Regions from separate parts of the Arthrobacter sp. Ha26 genome, predicted to be linked through region 1. Evidence: predicted binding sites of a transcription regulator. Region 1 holds the regulator's gene; the other holds the start of a gene.
What was found. The regulator LexA, encoded in region 1, represses DNA repair genes until DNA is damaged. The targets are predictions, from matches to a motif close to TCGAACANNTGTTCGA.
Positions count from the first base shown of each region.

Region 1 (10,967 bases):
CGGTCTGCCGCAGCCGGCCGGGGATCCCCCTCCTCGCCGCAGCTAGTGGACAGCGCGCCGGAGTTTTATCTCGATCGAATCGACCCGCTCACCAAACAATACATTCCGGGACCACTCCGCCTGGAGTCCGGCCACCAGGTCCTGTACTGCGGCTGCATCCAGGCCGTCCTCCAGATAAAGGACCGCCTGCATCTCGGGACCGGCGCCTCCGCCGGCGAGGAGGGTTCCGTCAGCAGTACGGGCTGCCACTCCCCTGCCCGGCAGAAGCTCCAGGCCATGCACCGCGGGGAAGCGCGCCGCCGCCTGCCGCATCTGGTGGCCGACGGCGTCATCCGAGTAGGACGGAATCCAGTCTTGCTGCTGGGCCAGTGCCCACAGGGCAGGCCGCCGGACCACAAAGGTCACCGCCGAGCCCGGGTCAAGGACCAGCAGTTCGGCGCCTTCCGCCACGGCAGAAAGGGCTGCGCGGGCGGCGTAGACCGCTACGGGCCGCGCATCCGGGTGCCAGGAGCCGAGCGCTGCGGCGGACGTGAACGCCGGCATGGCCGTCCTGCCGTCGGCGGCTTTCAGGGTCACCAGGGCCATGTCCGCCTGCTTATTGGCGTGCAGGCCGTCCTGGCCTTCGGCTTCTTCAGCGAGCTGGGCAACGATCGGGATGAAGACGCGCGCGGTGGCGAGGGAGGCCACCACGGCGGCCTCGTCCCCGTGACCAGCCTGCAGGGCCGCGACGGCGGCCAGGTATCCGGCGTCGGCCAGTCCGTCGTCGTTGTCGAAGTTGTGGATCCTGGCGTGCTCCCCCGCCAGGCTCCGGCCCGCCCAGGGCTGGCCCGCGGAGTCGGCGGCACCACCGGCGCCTGCCAGTGCTGCTGCGATGTGTCCGGGGAGGTGGCGTTGCGGAGGCGTGCCCGGTCCGGGTTGGGTGCTGGCCACGGTGTTGCGCCTGGCCGGCTAGCGGCGGCCGGCGACGTCGAGGGCCTCGGGCAGGGTGAAGGCACCAGCGTACAGGGCCTTGCCCACAATGGCTCCTTCAACTCCCAGCGGTACCAGGGAGCGCAGGACCTTCAGGTCGTCCAGGCTGGAAATACCTCCCGAAGCCACCACGGGCTTGCCGGTCTTTTCGACCATCTGGCGGAGCAGCTCCACGTTGGGGCCCTGGAGCGTCCCGTCTTTGGTCACATCGGTGACCACGTAACGGGAGCAGCCGGCCTCTTCGAGCCTGCCCAGGACGTCCCAGAGGTCCCCGCCTTCCTTGGTCCAGCCGCGGCCGGCCAGGGTGGTTCCGCGGACATCGAGGCCGACGGCGATCTTGTCGCCGAAGCGTTCGATGGCCCGGCGGGTCCACTCGGGGTTTTCCAGGGCGGCCGTACCAAGGTTGACCCGTGCCACGCCGAGGTCCAGTGCTGCCTCAAGCGTTTCGTCATCCCGGAGGCCGCCGGAAAGTTCCACGTTGATGTCCAGCCTGCCCACCACATCGCGCAGCAGGTCCGCATTGGAGCCACGGCCGAAGGCGGCGTCCAGGTCCACCAGATGGACCCACTCGGCGCCCTGCTGCTGCCAGTTCAGTGCCGCTTCCAGCGGGGTTCCGTAGCTTGTTTCGCTGCCCGCCTCGCCTTGGACCAGCCTGACGGCCTGGCCGTTGACGACGTCGACGGCGGGCAGGAGTTCAAGAACCGGCAGGTCGGTAGCGGTGTTCATCAATATCCTCGAAAGTTGGGGGAACAGGTGGGCAGGGCGCTAGCTGGCGGGCAGCGTCAGCAGATAGGCGGCAAGCAGTGCCATGGCGGCCAGGACGTAGAAGGACACCTGGGTCCAGAGCGGTTTGTGCTGCTGCCGGAAGGAGATGCCGCCGCCGATGAGCAGGCCGGCGAGGCCCATCAGCAGGACAGACCACACTAGGCGTCTCCGCCGGCGGACGTTTCCGGCGTCGGGTTGCCTGCATCGGCGGGCCGGCGGAGTGCCTCCACCCAGTTGCGCAGGAGCTGCGCTCCGGCGTCGCCGGACTTTTCCGGGTGGAACTGGGTTGCGCAGAGCGGACCGTTTTCCACTGCGGCGATGAACGGAGCGCCGTGCTCGGACCAGGTGACCAGCGGCGCGGCCATCCGCGGCTGGACGACGTCGAAGTTCCATTCCTGCACGCCATAGGAGTGGACGAAGTAGAAGCGCTCGTTTTCAACGCCGGCGAACAGCTTGGAACCTTCCGGCACCTTGACCGTGTTCCAGCCCATGTGGGGTACCACCTCCGCGGGAAGGAGTTCCACCTTGCCGGGCCATTCGCCCATGCCTTCAGCCTCGGTGCCGTGTTCCACGCCCGCCTCGAACAGCACCTGGAGCCCTACGCAGATGCCCAGGACGGGGCGTCCACCGGCGACGCGGCGGCCGATGAGGCGGATGCCGTCCACAGCCTTGAGCTCACGCATCACGGTCTCGAACGCGCCGACGCCGGGCACCACCAGGCCGTCCGCGTTCAGTACATCCTCGGGTTTTGAGCTGAGGATTACCTCGGCCCCTGCCCGTTCCAGGGCACGTACAGCGGAACGGACGTTCCCCGAACCGTAGTCGAGCACCGTGACGGTGGGTTTGCCCTCCGGCGACGGCAGCTTCTGCGCAGCCGAGGGATCGATGATGGCGCCGTCCCGAAGGACCTGGCCGCTCACAGCGCGCCCTTGGTGGAGGGGATGCCCTCAACCCGGGGATCGGACTCCACGGCAGCGCGAAGGGCACGTGCGAACGCCTTGAACTGGGCTTCGACGATGTGGTGCGGGTCCCTTCCGGCGATCACATTCATGTGCAGGCAGATCCCGGCGTGGAGGGTGATTGCTTCAAAGACGTGGCGGGTGAGCGAGCCAGTGAAGTGGCCGCCGATCAGGTGGTACTCCTGGCCTGCGGGTTCCCCGCCGTGCACCAGGTACGGGCGGCCGGAAACGTCCACCACGGCGTGCGCCAATGCCTCGTCCAGGGGCACGGTGGCTTCACCGAAGCGGCGGATTCCCGCCTTGTTGCCCAGGGCGGTGCGCAGCACCTCACCGAACGTGATGGCTACATCCTCGACGGTGTGGTGGACGTCGATGTGGGTGTCACCGGTTGCTTTCACCGTCAGGTCGATGAGTGAGTGCTTGCAGAGCGCGGTGAGCATGTGGTCATAGAAGGGCACCGACGTGTCGATGTCCGAGACGCCGGTACCGTCGAGGTTGATTTCCACGAGCACGGAGGACTCGCTGGTGGCACGCTCCATGCGCGCGGTCCTGGCCGCAGTGGATCCGGTGGAACTCATGGTCAAGTGTCCTTTGGGAAGAAGGAGTGGTTCAGGGCGTCCAGCGCCGGTACTTCCAGTCTAGGCGGGAAGCCCGGACTGGCCGGCAAGGATGCTTTCGAGGGATGTGAGGAAAGCTGTGGTTTCGGTCTCAGTGCCGGCAGTGACGCGAAGATAGCCCGGAATTCCAACGTCGCGGATCAGGACCCCTGCGTCGAGCAGCCCCTGCCAGACCTGGTGCGGATTCTCCACCCCGCCGAAGAACACGAAATTTGAGTCTGACGCGGCGGGTTTGAGGCCCATCCTGGTCAACTCGGCCACAATCCTGTCGCGCTGCTTCTTGATGTCCTCAACATCTGCCATCAGCGCCTCGCGGTGCTGGAGCGCTGCCAGGGCAGTTGCCTGCGTAATGGCGGAGAGGTGGTACGGCAGGCGCACCAGGCGCAGGGCGTCGGTGACCTCAGGCGCCGCGGCCAGGTAGCCCAGGCGCGCGCCTGCCAGGGCAAAAGCCTTGCTCATGGTCCGCGAGACAATCAGCCGTTCGCGGCCTGGCAGCAGGGTCAGTGCGCTGGGCGTTCCGTCGTGCGCGAACTCGTGATAGGCCTCATCAACAATGATGATCGCCTGGCTGGCTTCTCCGGCTTCATAGACAGCTTCCACAACGTCGAGCCCGAGAGCTGTTCCTGTGGGGTTGTTCGGCGAGCAGAGGAAAACGATGTTGGGCTGCAGTTCTTTGACCTGCAGCGCGGCAGACTCTGCACTGAGGCCGTACCCCTCGGCGCGTTCGCCCACAAGGTATTCGGTGTCCGTACCGCTGGCCAGCAGCGGGTACATCGAGTACGTGGGCGGGAAGCCGAGCGCCGTGCGGCCCGGGCCGCCGAAAGCCTGCAGAATCTGCTGGAGCACTTCGTTGGAGCCGTTGGCCGCCCAGACATTGGAGGGTCCGAGTCCATGTCCCATGTATTCGGCCAGGGCCTTCCGCAAGTCGGTGAACTCACGGTCGGGGTACCGGTTCAGTCCGGCGGCGGCCTCTGTCACTGCCGCACTGATGGCGGCCCGGACGCCCTCGGGCACACCATGGGTGTTCTCGTTGACGTTGAGGAGGATGGGAACATCCAGCTGTGGTGCACCGTACGGGGTAAGCCCACGAAGGTTGTTGCGGAGGGGAAGCCGGTTCAGGCGCTCTAGCTGGTGATTCACCTGAACAGTTTAGTGCCCCTTTCGGGGACCGGAAAATGTGACGGTGCCCTGTTCGCAATCGGCGTGCAGTTACCGCGTGGGCACATAAAGCTGCTGCCCGGGGTGGACCGCGCCGGCACTGAGGTTGTTCAGCTGCACGATGTCTGCCACGACGTCACGCGCGTCCCGCTCCGGGTCTACGGTTCCGGCGATGGCCCACAGCGACTGGCCCGGCTGCACAGTGACCGTGACAGTGGGGGTTACAGAGAGGTCCGCCGCTGTGTCTGACGCCTTTGCAGGCGAGTTGAAGAAGCCGGCCAGGGAGAGCAGCAAGGCCGCCAGCAGGACCAGCGGGAAGCCGATCAGGACAATCTTCCCGCGGCGGGTCAGGCGAAGCGGCGGCAGGGGCGGCGTACGCCGCGCCTGCCGGAGTCGCGGCTGCGACATGAGTTGATCCATCGAAAGAAGCTGTGGGCGCGAACCCTCTGAAGCAGATGTAGCTGACATGAACTGAGCCCTCCTGGACTGACCGTGCTGCCCGATGTCTTCCCCGGCGCCCGCCCTGATCCCCGCGGACCTGGTCCGGGTTTTCGAACGGTTCGAAACCGAATAGAACACATGTTCGAACTTTGCTTTCTCTGTTTTAGCACCTATCAACGAATAATGTCGAGACTCGCTAGAACAAATGTTTGAAAATGCAATGCGGCTGGCCTAGCTTTGAAGACAAGAACAACCACCTCTGAAGTTGATCAGCAGGGTCTGACAATTACGGCGGCACCTCCAGGTCCGGGCCGAAAAGCCGGGCAAACCCGAAAGGCATTGGCGAATATGGCAGCAGCAGCCGCCGGGGGCAGGGCAACCTCCCAACCGAAGAAGAGCGCCAAGGGCCTGACGCCGCGGCAGAAGAAAATCCTCGAAACCATCCAGCGCTCGGTCAACGACAACGGCTATCCGCCGTCAATGCGCGAAATCGGCGACACCGTGGGCCTGGCGAGCCTGTCCAGCGTCACTCACCAGCTGTCGCAGCTGGAAAAGCTCGGTTATCTTCGCCGGGACCCGAAACGGCCGCGCGCCATGGAGGTGCTGATGCCCCTCACGCTGGACGGTGGCTCATCCAAGCCTCCAGCTGAGCCCTCTGCCCTTCTGCAGGGCAGCGGCGGCACGGTAACCGAACTCCCCACCGCCATGGACACGGCCATGGTTCCCCTCGTGGGCCGCATCGCTGCCGGCGGTCCCATCCTGGCCGATCAAGTGGTGGAGGATGTCCTGGCGCTCCCCCGGCAGCTGGTGGGCCAAGGGGAACTGTTTATGCTCAAGGTTGCCGGTGATTCCATGGTGGATGCAGCGATCTGCGACGGCGACTGGGTGGTGGTACGCCGCCAGGCGGATGCCGCGAACGGCGATATCGTCGCGGCATTGCTGGATGATGAAGCCACGGTAAAGACCTTCCGGCAGCGTGACGGCCACACGTGGCTGCTGCCGCAGAACACCCAATACGAACCCATTTTGGGTGACCATGCCACCATCATGGGCAAGGTTGTCTCGGTGCTCCGCTCTCTTTAGGCAACGGAATGTAGATTACGCAGGTGACGCCCCGGCGGCGCCAGGGCGTCACCGGCAGCGCCAGGGCGTCACCGGGAGCATCAGGAGTTCTCCTGCGCCAGCCGCTCGAGCGCCGCAATGGCCGTCTTCCGGTCCGTCGTGGGCCAGAAGGGCGGGAGCGCGCCACGGAGGAACCCTGCATACCGTTCGGTGGCCAGCCTGGAGTCCAGTACCGCCACCACGCCCTTGTCGCCGGTGGAACGGATCAGCCGTCCTGCCCCCTGGGCCAGCCGGATGGCGGCGTGGGTGGCCGAAACGGACATAAAGCCGTTGCCGCCGGCCTGCGCCACGGCACGTGACCGGGCCGTCATCAGTGGATCGTCCGGCCGCGGGAACGGAATCCGGTCAATGACCACAAGCCGGCAGGATCCACCAGGAACATCCACGCCCTGCCACAGGGACATGGTGCCGAAGAGGCAGGTATCGGGTTCGTCCGCGAACTGCTTCACCAGGGCCGTCATGGTGGAATCGCCCTGGCAGAGAATAGTCGTGCCGAGCTTTGGCCTCAACGCATCGGCTGCCTCCTCCGCCGCGCGCCGTGACGAAAACAGGCAGAGGGCACCACCGTTGGAAGCCCGGATGAGCGCCTCCAGTTCAGCCAGGGCTTCGGGCGACACACCCCGGCCGGGCTTGGGCAGGTGGCCCGCCACATAGAGGATGCCCTGCCGTGGATAGTCAAAGGGCGACCCCACATCGACGCCGGTCCAGCTGGGCGCGCCCTCCCCAACCAGGCCCAGTCCGCCCGCGGCCGGTTCGAAAGCGGAACCGATGGCCAGGGTCGCCGAGGTCAGCACCACAGTATGGTCGGCGAACAGTCCCTCACGGAGCCGGCCGGCTACGGACAGCGGGGCAACGTTGATGAGCGCGGGCGCGGTCTCGTCCGGCTGGGAGTATCCCTGCTGGGGATCAAAGGAGCTGGCGCGCGAGAACCACACCACTTCCCTGTTCTCCCGGGCAGCCAGGAGCCGTTCGCACAGCTCCAGGATGACCATCAGCCGGGAGCGGGCGAGCTGCCGCCCGCCGTCGGCCGTTGTGCTGCTGTCCCCCTTGGAGTCGGACAAGGCGGCGCGGCAGGCTTCGCGCAGCTGGTCCACGCAGTCCAGCTGCTCATCGTTCAGGCCGTTCGGCAGCAGCCCGTTGGGGACTCCGGCCAGCGCAACTTCCAGGTTGGCGGCGGCGGCGTTGAGCGCATCCACGGTGATGGCCGTGTGCTTGCGCGCACCGGCTGCGGCGGCATGGACCATGGCCAGCGAGAGTTGGCCGGATACGGCGCCAGTCACCCTGTCCTGGAGCTCATGCGCCTCATCAACCACCACGACGTCGTACTCGGGCAGCACGGCCAGGCCCTCAAAAGCGCTGACGGCAAGCATGGCGTGGTTGGTAACCACAACATCAGCGTCTGCAGCATTCTGGCGCGCCAGCTCACTGAAGCATTCTGCCGCCATGGGGCACTTCTGCGCCCCCAGGCATTCCATTGACGTGACGGAGACCTGCCGCCAGGCGCGGTCCGTGACACCGGGCAGAAGCTCATCCCGGTCACCGGTGGTGGTTTTCTCCGCCCACTCGCGCAGGCGGACTACTTCCTTGCCGAGCTGGGAGGCGGGACCGCCTACGGCCGCCGCGAAGTGGGGCACGCTGGTGTCCTCGCCCAGGGAAAACAGCTGGCCCTCGGCGGGTTCCTCGGAGGGAAATCCCCCTTCGAGTTTATGCAGGCACACGTAGTTGGAGCGGCCCTTGACCAGTGCCACCTTGACGGGACGGTCCAGGGCTGGAGTGATGGTTTTCAGGAGCCGGGGAAGGTCCCTGCCCACGATCTGGGTCTGCAGGGCAAGCGTTGCCGTGGACACCAGGGCCGGCTTGTTGCTCTCCAGCGCATGGGCTATGAGGGGTATGAGGTACGCCAGCGACTTTCCGGTACCCGTGCCCGCCTGGACGAGCAGGTGGTCCCCGGTTTCGAGTGCCCGCGCCACCTGCCTGGCCATCTCGTGCTGGCCGCTCCTGCTCTGTCCGCCCATGCCCGCAACGGCCCGGTCGAGCAGTTCGATAACGAACTGCTCGCCGGCCGTTCCTGTGGCTTCGCCAGCCACGAGGTCAGTCATGGGTGACGAATGATTCCAGTTCAGCCGCGAGGCCTTCCCGGACTTTGACTACTGCCCGGGTACCGGCTTCATCATGGTCAACGCTGATAATCTCAGCGTCCGATTCGTGCAGCTTGCTGACCAGGTCCCCGCGGTCGTAGGGAATGAGGAGGTCAAGCTTGACGGACGGACGCGGGATGGCCTCGCTGACGGCCTGCAGCAGCTGCGGAATTCCTTCCCCCGTGCGGGCTGAAACCACTACATGCCGCGGTTCCCGCTGCTTCAGCCGCTCCACCACAAAGGGATCCGCGGCGTCGGCTTTGTTCAGGACGATGATCTCCGGCACTTTGCGGGCGTCCACTTCGCTGAAGACCTTGCGGACGGCAGCAATCTGGCCCTCGGGATCCGGGTGCGAAACGTCCACGACGTGAAGGATCAGGTCCGAGTCCGCCACTTCCTCCAGGGTGGAACGGAAAGCCTCTACCAGCTGGGTGGGCAAAGAACGGACAAAACCCACAGTGTCCGCCAGGGTGTAGCCCAGGCCGTCCGCTGTTTCAGCTTTGCGGACCGTGGGGTCCAGCGTGGCGAACAAGGCATTCTCCACCAGCACGCCTGCATCCGTCAGCCGGTTCAGCAGCGAGGATTTGCCGGCGTTGGTGTACCCGGCGATTGCCACGGAGGGCACCTCATTACGACGGCGGTTGGCGCGTTTGGTCTCGCGGGCAGGCTTCATCGCGGCGATTTCCCGCCGCAGCTTGGCCATGCGGGTGCGGATCCTCCGGCGGTCCAGTTCGATCTTTGTTTCACCGGGACCACGCGAACCCATACCCGCCGCGGCACCGCCCACCTGTCCACCGGCCTGGCGGGACATCGACTCGCCCCAGCCGCGCAGACGCGGCAGCAGGTACTCGAGCTGCGCCAGCTCAACCTGGGCCTTGCCTTCCCGGCTCTTGGCATGCTGGGCAAAGATGTCCAGGATCAGGGCCGTGCGGTCGATCACCTTCACCTTGACGATGTCCTCAAGGCCACGCCGCTGCGACGGGGCCAGTTCGGCATCCACCACCACGGTGTCGGCGCCGGTGGACATCACGATGTCCTTCAGCTCCAGGGCCTTGCCGGAGCCAAGGAACGTTCCCGGGTCCGGCTTGTCGCGGCGCTGCACCAAACCGTCAAGGACCTCGGAGCCTGCGGTTTCGGCGAGGGCGGCGAGCTCGCGCAGCGAGTTTTCCGCGTCCGCGAGGGTTCCTTCGGACCACAGTCCTGCCAGGACCACCCGTTCCAGGCGCAGCTGCCGGTATTCGACTTCGGTGACGTCTTCGAGTTCTGTGGACAGCCCTGCCGTGCGGCGCAGGGCACGGCGTTCCTCGAGATCCTGCTGGTCGCCGTCGTATGTTGTGTGTTCTTCATCCAGGCGGGAGATGGCCTGGGCTTTGCCCAGTACCGCTTTTCCGTCGCCGCGCTGCGTTGCATCTGGCGTGCTGACGGCTTTGGCCGGTACGTCCTTGGAGAGAATCCGGTCGATCACGGCCTGGATTTCCTCAGGACTCATGTCCTGGGAGGCTGAATCGGATCCGGTGTTGGGCTGGCTGGTCATGGTCTCCTTTGAAGGTTCGGCAGTTCCAGAATAGTGCCGATTGGTGGTGATTGGGGAAGTATTCGCGCTGGGCTGACGGCCTGCGGTCATGCAGTTCTCCTGGTTTCTCGCGCCGGGCAGCGATGTGTCCGGGGGTAGCAGCCACCTCGAGGGGTGGGAAAGCGGAAGGCGCCGGAGAATCGGCGAAAGAAGCAGCAGGAGCTGACTTTCGAGTATTGTCCGGCGGCCGGAGCCAGCGCAGGGGCGCGGTCCGGTGCACATGTGCGGAAGGCCTAAGAAAGCCTGCGTCGCTGTGGGACATTTTCTTCGGGACGGGCGGGGCCCGTGCCGGCTACTCGAAGATCAGGAACATGGGTTCAACCCTAACAGACCGCTCCCCGGCGCAGTTTCCCATTACGCTGCAAGGGGAACTACTCTGGCCAGTTATGGAGTCCGCACACTATTTCAGTTCATCACCTGCCGGCCCGTTCACCCGCAAGCCGCTCACGGTTGAACTGGCGGGGGAAACACGCCGGCTGCAGACTTCAACCGGAATCTTCAGCCCCGACGGCATCGACAAGGGAACGGCGGTGCTCCTCGCCGAAGTCCCCGCTCCTTCACCTACCGGCAACCTGCTGGATATCGGCTGCGGCTGGGGTCCGATCGCGCTGACGATGGCCCTGCGGGCACCGCACTCGACGGTCTACGCGGTGGACGTCAACGAACGCTGCATCACGTTAACCAACGAGAACGCGGCAGCACTGGGATTGTCCAACGTGGTGGCCAGCACGCCAGATGCCGTAGAACCGGAAGTGCGTTTCGACACCATCTGGTCCAATCCGCCCATCCGGATCGGCAAGGACGAACTGCATTCCCTGCTGAAGCTGTGGCTGCCCCGGCTGGCACCGGGTGGAACGGCCTGGCTTGTGGTGCAAAAGAACCTGGGCTCGGACTCGCTGCAGCGCTGGCTGGCGGCAGAATTGGACGATTCCTTTGCCGTGACCCGCGAGTCGACGTCCAAGTCGTTTCGGATCCTGAAAGTCAGGAAAGCGTCCCGCTTGCCACAATAACGGCGGGCCCGCTGAGTTCCACGTGCTCATGCCCGCCGGGGCCGGCGAAAAATTTCACGCCCACCACGCCGCCGGGGACATGGACCTGCCAAGCGTCCGGCGCTTCCGCTCCGGCCCAGTGGCGGATGGCCACGGCTGCGGCGCACGCGCCCGTACCGCAGGACTGGGTCTCCCCCACACCGCGTTCGTGGACGCGCATGGTGACGGAGCCGACG
Region 1 covers NZ_JBNHGX010000004.1:377,534-388,500, reverse strand. Annotated here, with positions in the region: gene AC5RVY_RS12500 (SseB family protein) at 43-930, opposite strand; gene priA (bifunctional 1-(5-phosphoribosyl)-5-((5-phosphoribosylamino)methylideneamino)imidazole-4-carboxamide isomerase/phosphoribosylanthranilate isomerase PriA) at 949-1,695, opposite strand; gene AC5RVY_RS12490 (hypothetical protein) at 1,735-1,893, opposite strand; gene hisH (imidazole glycerol phosphate synthase subunit HisH) at 1,893-2,654, opposite strand; gene hisB (imidazoleglycerol-phosphate dehydratase HisB) at 2,651-3,271, opposite strand; gene AC5RVY_RS12475 (histidinol-phosphate transaminase) at 3,332-4,450, opposite strand; gene AC5RVY_RS12470 (LysM peptidoglycan-binding domain-containing protein) at 4,520-4,876, opposite strand; gene lexA (transcriptional repressor LexA) at 5,258-5,992, shown strand; gene AC5RVY_RS12460 (ATP-dependent DNA helicase) at 6,073-8,130, opposite strand; gene hflX (GTPase HflX) at 8,123-9,703, opposite strand; gene AC5RVY_RS12450 (class I SAM-dependent methyltransferase) at 10,129-10,752, shown strand; gene dapF (diaminopimelate epimerase) at 10,724-10,967, opposite strand, start outside.

Region 2 (10,967 bases), on a different contig from region 1:
CCGGGGGTGCCGTCCATAATGGCCCAGGTCCAGCCGAGTCCCAGGTTGTACGGGATCCCGCTGAGGGCCAGCACACCGAAGCTGATGCCCGCCGTCGCCCCCCAGATCAGGAACTTGCGCGGCCAGGAGGCGGACGGCCCGGCCCACATCACGCCAATGAACGGCAGCAGGAGCACGGTGATGGGCTTAATTCCTATGGACGCCGTGACCAGGAGGATGCCCGCCAGGTACCGGCGGGTTGCGGCGAAGTAGACCCCGGCGACGGCGAGTCCCACCATAAGGGCATCGTTATGCGCACTGGCGATGAAGCTGATCAGGAACAGCGGGTTGGCCACGGCAATCCAGAGCGCCCGCGCACCGTTAATGCCGTGCAGCTCAGCGAGCTTGGGCACGTAGATCACGCAGAGCAGCACGCCCACGCCGGCCAGGAGGCGGAAGAGCAGCACGGACGCATCCGGCTGGGCTCCGGTCAGCCCGACGACGCCCCGCGCCAGCCAGAGGAAGTAGGGGCCGTAAGGGGTCCTGTTCTCAGCCCAGGCCGGGTCCGCGCCGAGCGCGAACCAGTTGTTGAGCGTGGAGATGCCCACCTGGTACGGGTTTTGGCCTTCCATCACCAGCCGGCCCTGGCCGGTGTAGGCGTAGACGTCCCGCGAAAAGACGGGCACGCAAAAGAGCAGGGGCAGGGACCAGGCGGAGATGGCGATGACCACGGACCGCAGCGACGTGGCGCCCCAGTCGGAAAGACGCTGCCCCAGCCGCAGCCAGGACCGCATCAGCACCATGGCGCCCACTGTCAGCAGCACGGTGGAAACTGTCACGCCCCAGCCTTCGGTGCGCAGCGCGATGACGATGGGCTGGCGGATCATGGGCGAGCCGTTGGCGATCCAGCCGGTGCCGATGGAACCCACGAACATCATGAGGGCGCCAAGGAATCCTTCGATGGTTGCCACAAAGGCCCGGCGTTTTGCAGGCTCGGCGGCCACAGCGGACGTCACGGCAGACTGGCTTTCCGACGTCCCGAGGTGTGCACCGCCTGCCGTCATGTGTGTTGGTCCCCTACTTCGTTACGGCGCTGGCTGCACCAGCGAAAAGGCCGCCCTGCAACCCGGCTATTTTATCAGCCGTGATTCAGCCTGCTCCCGGATGACGTCCCCCGGGTTCCACACTTACACAACGTGGCCAGGTGCAGGGCCCGTCGCGGGTCCGCGTAAAGTTGGAGGCGCAAACGCGCGCAGGCCACGGCCGCCGCGCTTCCAATGCCCCGATTGGAGCCGGACCATGGCTGTTACCACTGCCGCCAACAGGGCACCCCTGCCCCAGCAACTGCAGTCCGTGCACGCCACGCTTCGGTCCCCGCGCAGGCTCAAAACCGAAGCCCTGGCGGGCCTCGTCGTGGCGCTGGCCCTCATCCCCGAGGCCATCGCCTTCTCGGTGATTGCCGGCGTCGACCCGCGGATCGGCCTGTTCGCCTCCTTCACCATGGCCGTGACCATCGCGTTCGTGGGCGGCCGGCCCGCCATGATCTCCGCAGCCACCGGTGCCGTGGCACTGGTGATCGCGCCCCTGATGCGCAGCCACGGGCTGGACTACCTGATTGCCGGGGTGATCCTGGCCGGCGTCTTCCAGATCCTCCTCGCCGTGGCCGGTGTGACCCGTCTGATGCGCTTCATCCCCCGTTCGGTCATGGTGGGCTTCGTCAACGCCCTGGCCATCCTGGTCTTCCTGGCCCAGTTGCCCGAATTGATCGGCGTTCCGTGGCTGGTCTACCCGCTCGTGGCCGCCGGGCTGCTGATAGTGGTGGGGCTGCCGAAACTTACGACGGCGGTGCCATCACCCTTGGTGGCCATCGTGGTGCTCACCGTTGTTGCCGTACTGGCGGGGCTGGACGTGCCCACGGTCAGCGACAAGGGCGAACTGCCCCAAAGCCTGCCCACCTTCTTCCTCCCCAACGTGCCGCTTACCTGGGAAACCTTCCAGATCCTGGCACCGTTCTCGCTGTCCATGGCGCTGGTGGGCCTGCTCGAATCCCTGATGACCGCCAAGCTCGTGGACGACATCACGGACACGCGCTCCAACAAGACCCGCGAATCGTTGGGCCAGGGCGTGGCCAACATTGTCACCGGGTTCCTCGGCGGCATGGGCGGCTGCGCGGTGATCGGACAGACCATGATCAACGTCAAGGGCTCCGGTGCACGCAGCCGCGTCTCCACCTTCCTGGCCGGCGTCTTCCTGCTGGTCCTCGTGGTGGTGCTGGGCGACGTTGTGGGCCTGATCCCCATGGCAGCCCTGGTGGCCGTGATGATCTTTGTTTCCGCCATCACTTTCGAGTGGCACTCCATCGCGCCGCGGACACTGCGGACCATGCCGAAATCCGAAACCGCCGTGATGCTGATCACCGTCGGGGTGGTAGTGGCCACGCACAACCTGGCCATCGGTGTCGGCGCAGGGGTGCTCGCGGCCATGGCCATGTTCGCCCGCCGGGTGGCCCACTTTGTCACCGTTGAGCGGACCGTGCTCGAGGTTAACGGTGCAAAAGTTGCCACGTACACGGTGGACGGGGAGCTGTTTTTCGCCTCGTCCAACGATCTCTACACCCAGTTCGAATATGCCCTGGATGCCGACCCGGAGATCACCCGCGTGGTGGTGGACCTGCACGCCTCGCACCTCTGGGACGCGTCCACCATCGCGGTGCTGGACGCCGTGACGGAAAAGTACCGCCGCCACGGCCGCGAGGTGGAATTGATTGGCCTGAACTCCGCCAGCATCCAGATGCGCGAGCGGCTGGCCGGAAAGCTCAATGCCGGGAACTGAACAGCCCCTGCGGTGACGGCGCTAGCGCATCTTGTCGCTGCGGGCCGTCTGGTTCCTGCCCAGTGATTTGGCCCGGTACAAGGCGGCGTCCGCGGCGGCGATGAGGTGGTCCACGTCTGTAGTGCCGGCGTCGTAGGCGGAGATCCCGTAACTGACGGTGGGCATCTCCATTCCGTCCGCGGCCGGGGCCGCGGCCAGGCGCCGGCTGATCTCCTCGGCTATGTTTTCTGCCCGTTCGGCATTGGTGCCGGGCAGGAGGAGGACGAACTCTTCGCCGCCGTACCGCCCCACCAGGTCGGTGGACCGGACGGTGGCGCTGCAGGCGTTTCCGAAGGACTGCAACGCTACGTCGCCGGCGGCGTGGCCATAGGTGTCGTTGACGGCTTTGAAATGGTCGAGGTCGGCCAGGATGAGTGTGCCGGAGCCGCGGGTAGTGGCGAGGTCGGCCAGCTGCTCGGCTGCCAGGTCCAGGAATGCCTTGCGGTTGAGCAGACCGGTGAGGTCGTCACGGGAGGCCACGACGCGCAGGGCCCTGGTCTGCTGTTCGCTGCTCAGGGCGGCCATGCTGAACGAGACCACCACCAGCAGCACCATAGTGACCAGGGTGGTAACGGCGGAACCGAACACCGTAACGAAGGTGGGGCCGTCCTGCCCCTCCACCAGGAAGGCCAGCCAGCGCAGGAAGTAGAAGACCGAGAGACCGCCGGCCGCCGCGGCCATGGGGATCCGGACGCGCGAATACCCCGGTTCCAGGCGCCACAGTTCATGGGACGCGAGCCCGATGGTAAGGCTCATAGCCGCCAGGAAGACCGGCCCCCCGGACCAGGTGTTGGTGGCCGGCTTGTCCAGTACTGAGGCGATCAGGGTGATCAGTGGAATGCCGCTAAAGGCCCAGCGGGGCGGCGGGACTGTCCGCAGTGAACGTGCCCCTGCCCAGACCGCCACGCCACCGTGGACCAGCAGGACGTTGCCCAGCGGATTGCCCCAGACCTGGTGTGGCGTGCCGTCCAGCAGGAAGCACACGGACCCGGACACAAAAAACACCAGCGCCAGGCACCACCAGCCGCTGTACGGCGAGCGCGTGATCCGGTACGCGGAGAAGTAGAAGAGGAACACCAGGACCAGCGCCATCAGGCCAAACGCGATTCTCAGGGTTGCGGTATCCAGAAGCATCTAAACGAAGTCCCCCCGAATGCGCCAAAAGCGTGCTGAACCCCAAGTATTGCACCGGTCCCGGAGGCTGTCAGGCCAACCACTTCAGCCTGTGCGGGGCCTAAGGTTGTTTGATAGTCCCCCGGACCACTCCGAAAGGCAAAAAGGTGCTTCTTCTCTTCGGTTTCAAGACGGTATTGAACGCTCTGCCCGGCAAACCGGCTACCTGCCCTCACTGCGGGTCCTTTGTGCACCACCGCCTTGAGGAGCGGGCCACAAAGTTCACCCTCTTCTTTATCCCCGTGTTCACCACGTCCCGGTCCTATCGCATCACGTGTACCAACTGTGGCTACGTTTCGAGCATTTCCGCGCGGCAGAAGCGGGCGCTGGAACTGCATCGCTAGGAATCGGCTTTCTCATTCCGGCTGTGCGGCGCTTTCACTTTTGCTCTGGTGGAGGCTTGCGGCCGGGGCTAGGGTGGGACCGGTCGGGACCTTCACTGGTGCCCGCCACATGCACGCCACGTGTAAGCCGGCGAGCTCCAGATACTTTCCAGGGACCGGTTCCGGGTCCTGCCGCGTAGAGAGGGAGGTGTTTTTGATGACTTTCACAGCCGTGCGCACTGAGCGCTCCGCATCCTTCGTCCAAACCCTTCCCCTGTGCCGCGCCTGCACCGCCTGACCTCACTGCGGAGCGCCGAAGCACCAAGGCTGCCAGCTGCCGGTGCAGGGGTGTTTTCCCCGAGGTATCACAGTGAGCATTCCTTCAGGCCACGTCCTGGCTTCGACTAACCCTTCAACCAGCACAGCACGTAACCCCACGTCAACAAACACAGGTCCCCTCCGCTACGGCTACACTCCCGCCGTCGCCCAGCACTTCGAGGACCATCCCCTGCCGGACGCCACCGAACGCGGCCGGGTGGTCCGCGTGGACCGCACCCTGCTCCTCGTCGCGGTGGGAGCCGACATCCTGCATCTGCCCTACCCACTGACCGGAGAGACGGCAGTGACCGGGGACTGGGTGTGGATCGGGCCCAACCGGGCCGGCGGGCGCCAGATCCTTGGCGTCCTTCCGCGCCGGTCGGAGCTCAGCCGCAAACGCGCGTTCGAGGACTCCTCCGCGGCGCAGGTCCTGGCCGCGAATATGGACATGGTGGGGCTTGTAGTGCCCGTGGACCGGCCACTGACCCACAACCGGCTGGAGCGGACCCTCGTGGCGGCGTGGGACTCCGGCGCCACTCCCCTGGTGATCATCACCAAGGCGGACCTCGCCGAAGTGGCGGACGACGTCGTCGGGAAAGTTGTCCTGCAGGCCGCCGGCGTGGAGGTGGTCACCACCTCGGCGGAAAGCGGCGACGGGATCGACGAACTCCTGCAGCAAATCCCTTCTGGCGGCACCCTCGTGCTCCTGGGTCCTTCCGGCGCGGGCAAGTCCACCCTCATCAACGCCTTGGTGGGGCACGAGGTCCAGCACACCGGGGAGGTCCGCCCGGGCGATTTCAAGGGCAAGCACACCACCACGTCGCGCGAGTTGGTGCCCCTCTCCAATGGGACGGTCCTGATGGATACGCCCGGGGTGCGGGGCTTCGGATTGTTCGACGCGGAGGACGGCATGGGTGAGATGTTCGGCGATGTGGAGGAACTGGCCGCCCACTGCCGGTTCTCGGACTGCGCCCACCACGGCGAGCCCGGCTGCGCAGTCCAGGCGGCCATCACCGACGGCGTGCTGGACGAGCGCCGCTGGCACAGCTACCTGAAGCTGCAGCGGGAACTGGCCGCCCTTGCCCGGCGCAGCGACGTTGCAGCCCAGCGGGCCTACCAGCGGGAATGGCACCAGAAGGTGGTATCAGCAGGAAAGTCACAGCGGTGGGCCGAGCGCGGCCTGGTGGAACGGCAGGAAAGGCCGGGCGGGAAGGACCGCAAGCGGCGCTGACCAATACGCGTTCAGTTCGTCCGCCCGGGTAGTAGGGTGCCGTCATGGACATCATCCTGGTACCCGGTTTCTGGTTGGACGCCTCATCCTGGGCGGAGGTGACACCCGTGCTGGACGCCGCCGGCCACCGCACACATCCGCTCACGCTGCCGGGACTGGAGTCCGTTGGCGCCGACCGTTCAGGCATCGGACTGCGGGACCATATCAACGCCGTGGCCGCCGCCGTCGATGCCCTGGAGGGCAAGGTGGTCCTCGTGGGGCATTCCGGTGGCGGGGCCATCATCCATGGTGCGGTGGACGCCCGGCCGGACCGGGTGGCGCGGGCCATCTACGTGGACAGCGGACCCTTGGGCGAAGGGGGCGTCATCAACGATGAATTGACGGCCGACGGCGACGACGTGCCGCTGCCGCCGTGGGAGGAGTTCGAGGACGCGGACCTGGTCGACCTCGACCAAGGCCTGCGCGAAGCCTTCCGTGTACGCGCCATTCCCCAGCCAAAGAGAGTGGCCTATGACCTGCAGCATCTGGGTAACGAGCGCCGGTATGACGTTCCGGCCACCGTGATCGCCTGCGAGTTCCCGTCCGCCATGCTCAGGGAGTGGATCGCCGCCGGCCATCCCTTTGTCGCCGAGCTCGCGCGGATGAAGGACGTCGAATACGTGGACCTGCCCACCGGGCACTGGCCCCAGTTCACGAGGCCGGCGGACCTGGGAGGCGCCATCCTCGCTGCGGTGGAGCGGACGCCCTGACCGCTCCCCTTGCGCATCCGCTTCACCTGGGTGAGCTGCCGCCGTCGTTATTGTCCGCGCTCCGCTGTACACTCAAGGTGTCGAACATATATTCGAATAAGGGTGTGTTGTGGGCGTCATAATCGGTCCCCGTGTGATAGATGCGGGACTCTCGTTGCAGCTGGCGTGGTTGTCCCCGATACCTGTGGCCGCCGGTTATCCTTCACCTGCCCAGGACTACTTCGATGGCCGGATAGACCTGAATGCACACCTGATCAAGGACATCACCAGCACCTTCGTGGTCCGGGTGACCGGCGACTCCATGGAGCGGGCCGGCATCAGTGACGGCGACGAGCTCATTGTTAACCGGGCCCTGGAACCCAAGGACGGGTCGGTGGTGGTGGCGGTGCTGGACGGGGAGCTGACCGTGAAGCGGCTGCGGATCACCGCCCGGGGCGTGGTGCTGCAGGCTGAAAACCCCAAATATCCGGACATCCTGGTGCCCGCACTGAGTGAGCTGACCATCTGGGGTGTGGCCACCCGGTGCCTGCACCATGTGTGAGGGGCGGCCATGACCAAGCCGGCAACGATGCGGCAGATGCCCGAGATCGCCCATGTGGACGTCAACTGTTTCTATGCCAGCGCCGAGCGCGTCTTCGACCCGTCATTGGAGGGCAAGCCGCTGATCGTGCTCTCCAACAACGACGGCTGCGCTGTCACCCGATCGCCCGAGGCGAAGGCGCTGGGAATTGGGGTGGGCGAGCCCTGGTTCAAGATCGCGCCCCGGGCCAAGGAATGGGGGTTGATCGCCAAGTCCAGCAACTATGAGCTGTACGGGGACATCAGCGCCAGGGTGATGGAGTTGCTGGGCCGCTACTCCGCCTGGCTGGAGGTGTACAGCATCGACGAAGCGTTCCTGGGGGTCAAAGGCACTCCGGAACACCTGCTGGAACTCGGCCGGACCATCAAGGCCGCCACCGCCAGGAATGTCGGCGTGCCGGTCTGCGTCGGCATTGCCCGCACCAAGACCCTGGCCAAGCTGGCCAATAAATGGGCCAAGCACAACCCGGCGTTCGGCGGCGTCTGCCGGTGGGACTCTGTTCCGCCGGAACACCGGGAGGCGCTGATGGCCAGGCTCTCCGTAATTGAAGTCTGGGGAGTGGCAACGCGGATCACCAAACGCCTGAACGCGATGGGCATCCACTCCATCCTGGACCTCAAGCACGCCGACCCCGTGAGGATCCGCGAGCGCTTCTCCGTGGTGATGATGCGGACAGTCCTCGAGCTGCAGGGCACCCCCTGCATCCCCATGGAGGAAGCGCGGATCGGCCGGGACCAACTGATCTTCTCGCGCTCGTTCTCCACCCCCATCACCACGGCGCACCACGTCCGGCAGGTCCTCAGCGTCTATGCCCAGATGGCCAGCGCGCGGCTGGCCAAGCACAGCCTGCAGGCCAAACTGCTCACCGCGTTCGCCGGAACATCACACTTCAACGCGCAGCAGACGTCCTTCCCCTCCGTCTGCGTCCCGCTGCCCATGCCGACGGCGGACCCCGTCATCCTCACCAGGGCCGCCCACGCCCTGCTGCCCTCCATCATCGAAGGCACCAAGTACGCCCGCGCCGGCATTATGGTCACGGACCTGCGGCCCAGCGGCAACCAGAAGCCGCTGGAACCCTTCGAAAACCCGCACGAGGAGAGGCACATCGGCCCGCTGCTGGAGGACATCACCCGCCGCTATGGCCGCGGCTCCATCGGACTCGGCCATGCAGGAATCCGCGGCGGCCCGGACTGGACCATGAAACGCGGAATGCGCTCCCCCCGGTACACCACGCACTGGGATGAGCTCCCCCTGGTCAAAGCTGCCTGATCCGGGCAGCTTTGACCAGGGCAGGAAACTACAGTGCTTCCGCGTTCTCCTCCTCGGCGGGGACCGGCTCCTCAATCAGCAGCGCCGTTCCCTGGTATGCGCCAAGTTCGATGAAGAAGCTGTGCAGGTCGTCCACCTGGCCCACAGTCTCCTCGGTGAACAGGTCCTTCACCCCCGCCCCGGCCTCCAGGTAGCTGGAGTTGACGCTGCCCATGATGCTTTCACCCGAGAAGTTCAGGACCGTCACCTGGATCTGTCCGGATGCCAGGCGGTGGACCATCACCAGGAGCCCGCGCTGGGAAACCTGCGGAACATCCAGGAGCACACCGGTGGCAATGCCCCATTCCTCACGCACCTTGAGGACCTTCTGGAGCCGGCGCGCGAAGGAGTGTTCGTCCTTGAGCTGTTCGGGCAGCGGGCCATAGAGGCTGCGCGCCCGGGGCATGCCCGAAGCCGAAACAGTGGCTTCAGCGTTGGTGCCCATCAGGTCGTGGGCACCCCTGTTGATCCACCGGGTATCGCCTTGCGCCGTGAGCTCGCGGACCTGGGCCCTGTCCAGCGTTGTCATGCCCACCATGTCCCAGCCGGACAGCGCGAAGACGCCGGGCTGCAGCGCGTTGTACATCGCCAGCAGCAGGTGGGCTTCCCGCACCGTGTCAATCTGCTCGGAGGTGAGGGAGGACAGGTCCTTGATCCCCAGCGCAGCGGTAATCACGCTGACCGTGGTGCAGGCAATGCCGTTGGTGGTGAACACGGCGTTGTACGGCCCGTTCTCCCCCGTCAGCGCGTTCCGCAGCGTCTCCTGCACATGTTCGGTCAGCTCAGTGCCGGTCAGTTCGTTGCCGGCGAGTTCGAAGACGTCGTCCTTGTGCCGGGTGGCGAAGTGCACCAGTTCGTAGGTCAGTTCATCGTGGTTCTGCAGCGCGTGCACCAGGGATGCCTGGTCCACGCCGATCTCCATCGCCAGGCGAAGGGTGAGGCGCAGGAACTCGGTGTCCTGGGTGACCAGGGCGTAGTGGTAGCCGGGGCGGGTGATGAAGTCGTAGGACAGGTCCGGCCCGGTTTCCGAGGTTGCCTTGATGTCATCGATGGTGAGGTTCAGTTCCTGGAAGGAGAAGCCACCCACCTTGCGCACCATGCTGCCGATCAGCTGGTTGGCTGCCTCCGAGAGCGGGTGCCCTTCCGACCAGCCGGGCTGCTCCGCCGCGCTCTTTTCCACGCCCAGGAAGCCGTTGGCATCCAGCCGCAGGGCACCTGTGCCCAGGTCAAGCAGCGAGTGCAGCGCATCGCCAACCACCAGGCGCATGCCGGAAAAGGTGGGATCCAGCCAGTTGATGGAAGGCTGCCCGGCCTTGAAATAGTGCAGGTACACCCAGCGGCGCTTCTGGCCGGTGGTGTCCACGATGGCCCGGGTGGCGCTCCAGTTCGTTTCCTTCACGCCCGGTTCATAGAAGATGACCCGTTGCAGCCGGCCGATGATATACCCCGCCTGCTGCAGTGCCTGCTCGGCGTCGGGGCTGATGTTGACTGAATCCTCGCCCGGGGGGACGTCCGGCAGCAGGTGCCAGTCCGATTCCGGGATGTCGATCATGTGGTAAATGCCCGGGTAATCGCGGTAGTTCATTTCGGCAAGGCGGAAGTCCGCACCCTTGCCAGTGTGCCCGGGCACGATGTCGTCGATGATGGTGCCGTCGTGCTCCCCGGCGACCTCGCACATGCGGCGGAACTCGTCCTCGGAGCCGAACAGCGGATCGATCGCCATGCTGATGCGGTCAAAGTGGCCGTCCACGCTCGGCGTTTCCCTCCACCCCTCCAGCCCGCCGGCCTTCTTCACGGGGCCGGTGTGGATGGCCCTGATCCCGATCTCCCGGAACGTCTTCCACAACTCCGGGTCACCGAGGGCCCCCAGGAAAGACTGCCCCGGAGTAGTCATAAAGGACAGCGGGTAGGCGGTAAACCACACGGAGGCGCGTTCGACGGCGGCGCGCGGGTTGGGGTGCGCGAACGAGTGCTGCCACATGCTCGCCTGACCGGAAAGTTGCCGGGCCAGGACGTTGGCGTCGCCGAGCATCGCCTGGTTCCGCAACCACTCCACGTAGGTTTTGTTCAGTCCGTCCAGTTCCAGCGACGGGGCATTGGCGAAGTACTGCCGACGGCGGGCCACGGGCCGCAATGCCTTGGGCCGGGCAGGGTAGAACTTTTCATCGAAGGTGATTTCCGGAACTTCCGGGGCCTCTGCCTCCTCCAGGCCTGTTTCCTCCGCGGCTTCTGCTGATTCCGCGGCTCCCGCGGCCTCTGCGGATTCCGTGACCTCGGCAGCCCCCACGCCAGCCTCATCGCCGGTTTCCCCGGCCTGTCCTACTGCATCGCCCTCAGAGACGCTGGTGGTTGCTTTTCCCAGATCAGACACTGAGTTCCTCCCTCAACTCGACTGCATCCCACTCTGCCACGATTCAGGCACGCGCCGGACGGCG
Region 2 covers NZ_JBNHGX010000005.1:257,164-268,130, reverse strand. Annotated here, with positions in the region: gene mptB (polyprenol phosphomannose-dependent alpha 1,6 mannosyltransferase MptB) at 1-1,043, opposite strand, end outside; gene AC5RVY_RS13920 (SulP family inorganic anion transporter) at 1,279-2,811, shown strand; gene AC5RVY_RS13915 (GGDEF domain-containing protein) at 2,833-3,984, opposite strand; gene AC5RVY_RS13910 (zinc-ribbon domain-containing protein) at 4,131-4,367, shown strand; gene rsgA (ribosome small subunit-dependent GTPase A) at 4,717-5,895, shown strand; gene AC5RVY_RS13900 (alpha/beta fold hydrolase) at 5,940-6,644, shown strand; gene AC5RVY_RS13895 (LexA family protein) at 6,754-7,185, shown strand; gene AC5RVY_RS13890 (Y-family DNA polymerase) at 7,195-8,493, shown strand; gene treS (maltose alpha-D-glucosyltransferase) at 8,522-10,741, opposite strand.
Region 2: the regulator LexA is predicted to act here: its motif matches at 6,725-6,740, upstream of AC5RVY_RS13895 (LexA family protein).